2 linked regions of the Skermanella rosea genome follow. The protein of the gene in region 1 interacts with the protein of each later gene in a pairwise test. Links are inferred from orthologs where the notes say so. Each region holds a gene or a part of one and is shown on either strand. Other genes may lie near its edges. The genes, in order: gyrA and gyrB.

What was found.
Region 2: the proteins of gyrA (region 1) and gyrB interact in binary tests that used the Escherichia coli proteins (3 or more experiments, as listed by UniProt). The link is inferred for Skermanella rosea from one-to-one orthologs.

Annotation. Positions count from the first base shown.
Region 1 is NZ_CP086111.1:2,639,680-2,643,264, reverse strand. What follows is about bases 1-3,268. They hold gyrA (DNA gyrase subunit A), read right to left. Parts: upstream 2,883-3,268; coding sequence 201-2,882; downstream 1-200. Other genes in these bases: JL101_RS12120 (MATE family efflux transporter), read right to left, coding at 3,147-3,268; coaD (pantetheine-phosphate adenylyltransferase), read right to left, coding at 1-128. In the rest of the region: more of JL101_RS12120, read right to left, coding at 3,269-3,585. UniProt on the Escherichia coli protein: A type II topoisomerase that negatively supercoils closed circular double-stranded (ds) DNA in an ATP-dependent manner to maintain chromosomes in an underwound state.
Region 2 is NZ_CP086111.1:3,609-7,019, forward strand. The notes cover bases 133-3,226. They hold gyrB (DNA topoisomerase (ATP-hydrolyzing) subunit B), read left to right. Parts: upstream 133-483; coding sequence 484-2,970; downstream 2,971-3,226. Other genes in these bases: recF (DNA replication/repair protein RecF), read left to right, coding at 133-407; JL101_RS00025 (hypothetical protein), read left to right, coding at 3,079-3,226. Also shown: more of recF, read left to right, coding at 1-132; more of JL101_RS00025, read left to right, coding at 3,227-3,255; JL101_RS00030 (hypothetical protein), read left to right, coding at 3,390-3,411. UniProt on the Escherichia coli protein: DNA gyrase negatively supercoils closed circular double-stranded DNA in an ATP-dependent manner to maintain chromosomes in an underwound state.

The sequences.
Region 1 (3,585 bases):
TTCCCGGCATTGCGCGCGACGCCCACGATCAGGTGGTCCAAGACGCGGGAGGCGCGCTGGATGATGTCCATATGGCCGTTGGTGACCGGGTCGAATGTCCCGGGATAGACGCCGATCCGTTTGCTCATCTGCCGCTTCTTCCCTTCACGTCGGGGCGCCCTTCAACTTGCCGCCCCCTGCACCGATCGTTGCTCTGCCGATCACTCGGGGGACGCATCGTCGCCCCCGCTCACGGCGGTCTCCGCTTCCGCCTCCTCGGTCAGCCACGCGACCGAGACGACTCGCTCTCCCTGCGCCACCCTGAACAGGGTGACGCCCTGGGTCTTGCGGCCGGCGATCCGGACGTCGTGGATCGGCATCCGGATCATCTGCCCTCCATCAGTCACCAACATGACCTGATGGTCATCCGTGACGGGGAAAGCGGCGACGACCGGACCATTGCGCTCGTTCATCTCGATATTCCAGATGCCCTGGCCGCCCCGACCGGTCACCCGATATTCATAGGAGGAGGTGCGCTTGCCGAATCCGCGTTCGGAGACGGTCAGGATGAACTCCTCCTTGCGCCGCATCTCCTCATAGCGCTCCGGCGACAGGGCGATGTTCGTCGAGACCTCCGCGTCGGGATCGGGCGCTTCGTCGCTCGACGCCTCCTCGCCTGCCGCCCGGCGCTCGGCGTTGGCCTGGCGCAGGTAGGCGGCGCGTTCGTCCGCGTCGGCGTCGACATGGTTCAGCATTGACATGCCGATCACCTCGTCGCCGTCGGCCAGCCGGATGCCGCGGACGCCCGTGGAGGTCCGGCCGCTGAAGATCCTGATGTCGTCGACCTGGAACCGGATGCACTTGCCGCCGCGCGTCGCCAGCAGCACGTCCTGATCCACGGTGCCGGTCCGCACCGCGATCAGCCGCTCGCCCTCTTCCTCCAGCTTCATCGCGATCAGGCCGTTGGCCCGGATGTTGGTGAAGTCCGACAGCTTGTTGCGGCGGACGTTGCCCTTGCTGGTGGCGAAGAAGACGCACAGGTCGCCCCAGGTCGTCTCGTCCTCCGGCATGGGCATGACGGTCGAGATCGTCTCGCCGTCGACCAGCGGCAGCAGGTTGATCAGCGCCTTGCCGCGCGCCTGCGGCGTACCGAGCGGCAGGCGCCAGACCTTCAGCTTGTAGACCATGCCGCGCGAGGAGAAGAACAGCATGGGCGTGTGGGTGTTGGCGACGAACAGGTCGTGGACCGTATCCTCCGCCTTCATACTCATGCCCGAGCGGCCCTTGCCGCCCCGCTTCTGCGCCCGGTATGTCGAGACCGGGACCCGCTTGATATAGCCGGAGTGGCTGACCGTGACGACCATGTCCTCGCGCTGGATCAGGTCCTCTATGTCGGATTCGAACTCCAGCTCCATCAGGGTGGTCCGGCGGGGAGTGCCGAACCGTTCCTTCATCTCCAGCAGCTCGGTCCTCAGGATCTCCAGCAACAGGGTGCGCGACGCCAGGACTTCGAGATAATAGGCGATCCGGTCCGTGACCTCGCGCAGGTCGGCGCCGATCTTGTCCCGCTCCAGGCCGGTCAGGCGGTTCAGCCGCAGTTCCAGGATCGCCCGGGCCTGGGCCTCCGACAGGCGGTAGGTGCCCTGCGGGCTGACCGCCCTGCCCGGCTCGTCGATCAGGGCGATCAGCGGCGCGACGTCGCCCGCCGGCCACTCGCGGGCCATCATCTCCTCGCGCGCGACGCCGGCATCGGGCGCCCGGCGGATCAGCGCGATCATCTCGTCCAGGTTGGCGACCGCGACCGCCAGGCCGACCAGGGTGTGGGCCTTCTCCCGCGCCTTGCCCAGCTCGAACTCGGTCCGGCGGGTGATGACCTGCTCGCGGAAGGCGACGAAGGCGGAGATGATGTCCTTCAGGGTCATCGTCACCGGCCGGCCGCCGTTGAGCGCCAGCGCATTGACCCCGAACGAGGTCTGCAGCGGGGTGTAGCGGTAGAGCTGGTTCAGCACCACGTCGGCGACGGCGTCGCGCTTCAGCTCGATCACGACGCGCACGCCGTCGCGGTCCGACTCGTCGCGCAGGTCGGAGATCCCCTCGATCGTCTTGTCATGGACGACCTCGGCGATCCGCTCCATCATGCGGGCCTTGTTGACCTGGTAGGGCACCTCGTTGATCACGATGGCCCAGCGGTCCTTGCGGATCTCCTCGATCTCGGTCTTGCCGCGCATCACGATCGAACCGCGGCCGGTGTGGTAGGCCTGCCGGATGCCGGCCTTGCCCATCACCTGGGCGCCGGTCGGGAAATCCGGACCCGGCACATGCTCCATCAGTTCTTCGATAGTGACGTCGTTGTCGTCGATATAGGCGCAGCAGGCGTCGATCACCTCTCCCAGATTGTGGGGAGGAATGTTGGTCGCCATGCCGACCGCGATGCCGCCGGCGCCGTTGACCAGCAGGTTCGGGAAACGCGCGGGAAGGACGTCCGGCTCGGCCGACGATTCGTCGTAGTTGGGGTGGAAGTCGACCGTATCCTTGTCGATGTCGTCGAGCAGGCTCTCCGCCGCCTTCGCCAGCCGCGCCTCGGTATAGCGCATGGCTGCGGGCGGGTCGCCGTCCATCGATCCGAAATTTCCCTGCCCGTCGATCAGCGGCAGGCGCATCGAGAAGTCCTGGGCCATGCGGACCATGGCATCGTAGATCGCGCTGTCGCCGTGGGGGTGGTACTTACCCATCACGTCGCCGACGATACGAGCGGACTTCTTGTAGGGCTTGTTGCTGTCGTAACCGCCTTCCTTCATCGCGAACAGGATTCGGCGATGCACCGGTTTCAGACCGTCGCGCACGTCGGGAAGCGCGCGGCTGACGATCACGCTCATGGCATAATCGAGATAGCTGCGCCGCATCTCCTCTTCGATGGTGACCGGCGAAATATCGGAAGGCGGAGGTGTGAGATTGGCGGTCAAAAATCGAACTCAGGTTCAGGTTAAACGATGACTGCGGGCAAGATCACCGGGCACCGCCCGGCGATTTGGACACCCGGCATATATAAGGTGGGTGTACCAGTTTTTGCAGACGCTAACAATGCGTTACACCTTGGCCGCGGTTCCCGACGGACACCGGGCGGAGTCGGACCATAGCGCATCGGCCGTCCGCAGCATATCCCGCCGTCATGCCCGCGACAGCAGGTGGAACCGGATCGACAGCACGGCCACCGAGAAGACGCTGGCGATCAGGATTCCCTCCAGCAGTCCGGCGACGCCCCGGTCGGCCCACAGCGCCAGGGCTGCGCCCAGCGGGATCATGATCCCGTAGTAGGAGAAGAAGTGCAGGACCGTCGGGATCCAGGCGTCGCTCTGGCCGCGCAGCGCGCTCGCCATGACCACCTGCCCGCCGTCCACGATCAGGATCAGCGCGCTGAAAGCGACCAGCGGCACCGTCAGGGCCAGCATGTCCGGGTCGGCCGTGAACAGGCCGCCGATGGTTCCGGGCAGCAGCGCGAACAGCACCGCGAACACGGCCAGGATCACGGTCGTGACCCCCAGTCCGGTCCATCCCGCCACCATGATCTCGCGCCGGTCGCGCCGGCCATAGGCGACTCCGACCCGC
Region 2 (3,411 bases), 2.6 Mb from region 1 along the record:
CCCTGGCGGCCGAGGATGCGCTGCGCCGCCGGCTTTCCGAGTCCCGCCGCCACGACGGCTCCGGCGAGGGTACCGCGGGTCCCCACCGCAGCGACCTCGCGGTCCGCCACCGCGGCAAGGACATGCCGGCCGAGTTCTGCTCGACCGGCGAGCAGAAGGCCCTGCTGATCGCCATCGTCCTGGCCAACGCCCGGCTGATGGCGGCCGAGCGCGGCCAGCCGCCCCTGATGCTGCTGGACGAGGTGGCGGCCCACCTGGACGCCGACCGGCGCAGCGCCCTGTTCGGCGAGATCCTGGATCTCGGCGCCCAGGCCTGGCTGACCGGCACCGACGCCGGCATCTTCGCCGAGCTGGGCGACCGGGCCAGCTTCTTCCGCGTGGAGGACGCCCATGTCCATCCGGCCTAGCGGGAAACCGCCGCAATTCTCCGCCTTGGGGATTAATCCCCCGGCATGTACCCCGAAACTCTGATAGTATCGACCGATGGCACAGGAAGCTTTCAAGACACCCGACTCCGCACCGCAGGAATACGGCGCCCACTCCATCAAGGTGTTGAAGGGGTTGGACGCGGTGCGGAAGCGCCCTGGCATGTATATCGGCGACACCGATGACGGCTCGGGCCTCCACCACATGGTCTACGAGGTGGTGGACAACGCCATCGACGAGTCGCTGGCGGGATATTGCGACAAGGTCGAGGTGGTGCTCAACGCCGACGGATCGGTCACGGTCCGCGACAACGGCCGCGGCATCCCCGTGGACATGCACGAGGAGGAGGGCGTCTCGGCGGCGGAGGTCATCATGACCCAGCTCCATGCCGGCGGAAAGTTCGACCAGAACTCCTACAAGGTCTCCGGCGGCCTGCACGGAGTCGGCGTGTCGGTGGTCAACGCCCTGTCCGAGCTGCTGACGCTGCGCATCTGGCGCGCCGGCCGGATCTGGGAGATGGACTTCCGCCACGGCGACCGGGTCGAGCCGCTGAAGGACGCGGGCGAGGCGCCGCTCGTCGGCGGCAAGCCGCTGACCGGCACCGAGGTGACCTTCCTGCCCTCCAAGGCCACCTTCACCAAGACCGACTTCGACTTCGGCACGCTGGAGCACCGGCTGCGCGAGCTGGCCTTCCTCAATTCCGGCGTCTATCTCCAGCTCACCGACGCCCGCGGGGTCGAGCCCAAGGTGGTCGACCTGCATTACGAGGGCGGGCTGGAAGCCTTCGTCCAGTACCTGGACCGGTCCAAGGCGGCGCTGCACAAGCCGGCGATCGCCCTGTCCGCCGTCCGCCCCAGCGAGCTGGGCGGCGAGATCACGGTCGAGGCGGCGCTCCAGTGGAACGACAGCTATCACGAGACGATGCTGTGCTTCACCAACAACATCCCGCAGCGTGACGGCGGCACCCACCTGGCCGGCTTCCGGGCGGCGCTGACCCGCACGCTGAACAACTACGCCACGGAGTCCGGCATCGCCAAGAAGGAGAAGGTCAACCTGACCGGCGACGACATGCGCGAGGGCCTGACCTGCGTGCTGTCGGTCAAGGTGCCCGATCCGAAGTTCTCCAGCCAGACCAAGGACAAGCTGGTCTCTTCCGAGGTCCGGCCCGTGGTCGAGTCGGCCATATCGGAGGCGCTCGCCACCTGGTTCGAGGAGCACCCGAACGAGGCCAAGCGCATCACCGCCAAGGTGGTGGAGGCCGCCGCCGCCCGCGAGGCCGCCCGCAAGGCGCGCGAGCTGACCCGGCGCAAGGGCGCCCTGGACATCACCTCGCTGCCGGGCAAGCTGGCCGACTGCCAGGAGCGCGACCCGGCGCTGTCCGAGCTGTTCATCGTCGAGGGCGACTCGGCGGGCGGCTCGGCCAAGCAGGGCCGCTCGCGCCAGTACCAGGCGATCCTGCCGCTCCGCGGCAAGATCCTGAACGTGGAGCGGGCGCGCTTCGACAAGATGCTCGGCTCGGCGGAGATCGGCACGCTGATCGCGGCGCTGGGCACCGGCATCGGCCGGGAGGAGTTCGACGTCGCCAAGACGCGCTACCACAAGATCATCATCATGACCGACGCCGATGTGGACGGCTCCCACATCCGCACGCTGCTGCTGACCTTCTTCTACCGCCAGATGCCGCAGGTGATCGAGCAGGGCTACCTGTACATCGCCCAGCCGCCGCTCTACCGGATCAAGCGCGGCAACTCGCGCGAGCGGTACCTGAAGGACGACAAGGCGCTGGAGGATTACCTGACCGACGAGGGCATCGACGACGTGATCTTCAGCCCGTCGTCCGACGGCGTGATGGTCGTCGGCGAGCGCCTGAAGGCCCTGGTGGAGCAGGCCCGCGCCGCGCGCGGCCCGATGGAGACCCTGACCCGCAAGGCCGGCAGCCTGCGCGTGGTCGAGCAGGCCGCCATCGCCGGCGCCTACGACCTGGCGATCCTCAACGACCCCGAGCGCGCCGCGGCCTTGGCGGCGGAGATCGCGACGCGCCTCAACACCTTGTCCGACAGCGACGGCATGACCGGCGGCGGCTGGCAGGGCAGCGCCAGCCAGGACGCCCTGGTGATCTCCCGCACCCGGCGCGGCGTGACCCACCGCCACGTCCTGGACCGCGACCTGCTGAAGAGCGTCGAGGCCCGCACCCTCAACACCATGGCCGCCTCGCTCAAGGCCAACTACGCCGGCATCGGCCGCCTGACCCACAAGGACAAGGAACTCCGCCCGATCACCGGCCCCCTGGCCCTGCTCGACGCGATCATGGAACTCGGCCGCCACGGCGTGACCATCCAGCGCTACAAGGGCCTGGGCGAGATGAACCCCGAGCAGCTCTGGGAAACCACCCTGGACCCGACCAAGCGCTCCCTGCTCCAGGTGAAGGTCAACCACGCCGACGAGGCCGAGGAGGTCTTCAGCACCCTGATGGGCGACATCGTGGAGCCCAGGCGCGAGTTCATCCAGGACAACGCGCTGAAGGTGGCGAACCTGGACGTTTGAGGGGCGACAAAAAAAGCGCATCCAACCAGCGGGAACCAATCCCCGGGAGTCCGGTTCCAAGGTTTCGATCATGGAGTCCATGTCCAACCACAGAGGGGGACCGTGACGATGACCAAGGACACCGGAAGCGCCGGCCAGGCACCGGGGACCGCCGGACGGGAGCAGCCGGCGGCGGGGGCCGGGGAGAAGAAGGAGCCCTGGTGGCGGAAGGATCCCGAAGGAAAGGAATCCTCCCTCGACCACTCCAACATGAATCCCGACAACCTGAAGAGCAACGACCTCTAGCCGGGTTTTCCGAGCCGGATCTTGATGCGGATCAAGGTCCGCGGCGGAACATCGCGTAAACTCGGGACGAGGCTGCCGGAAGCCCGTATTTCCGGCGATGCCACTTTCCGGAGACACTGGCGAGACCTTCGAGGATGCGAAGCGGTATCGGCAAGA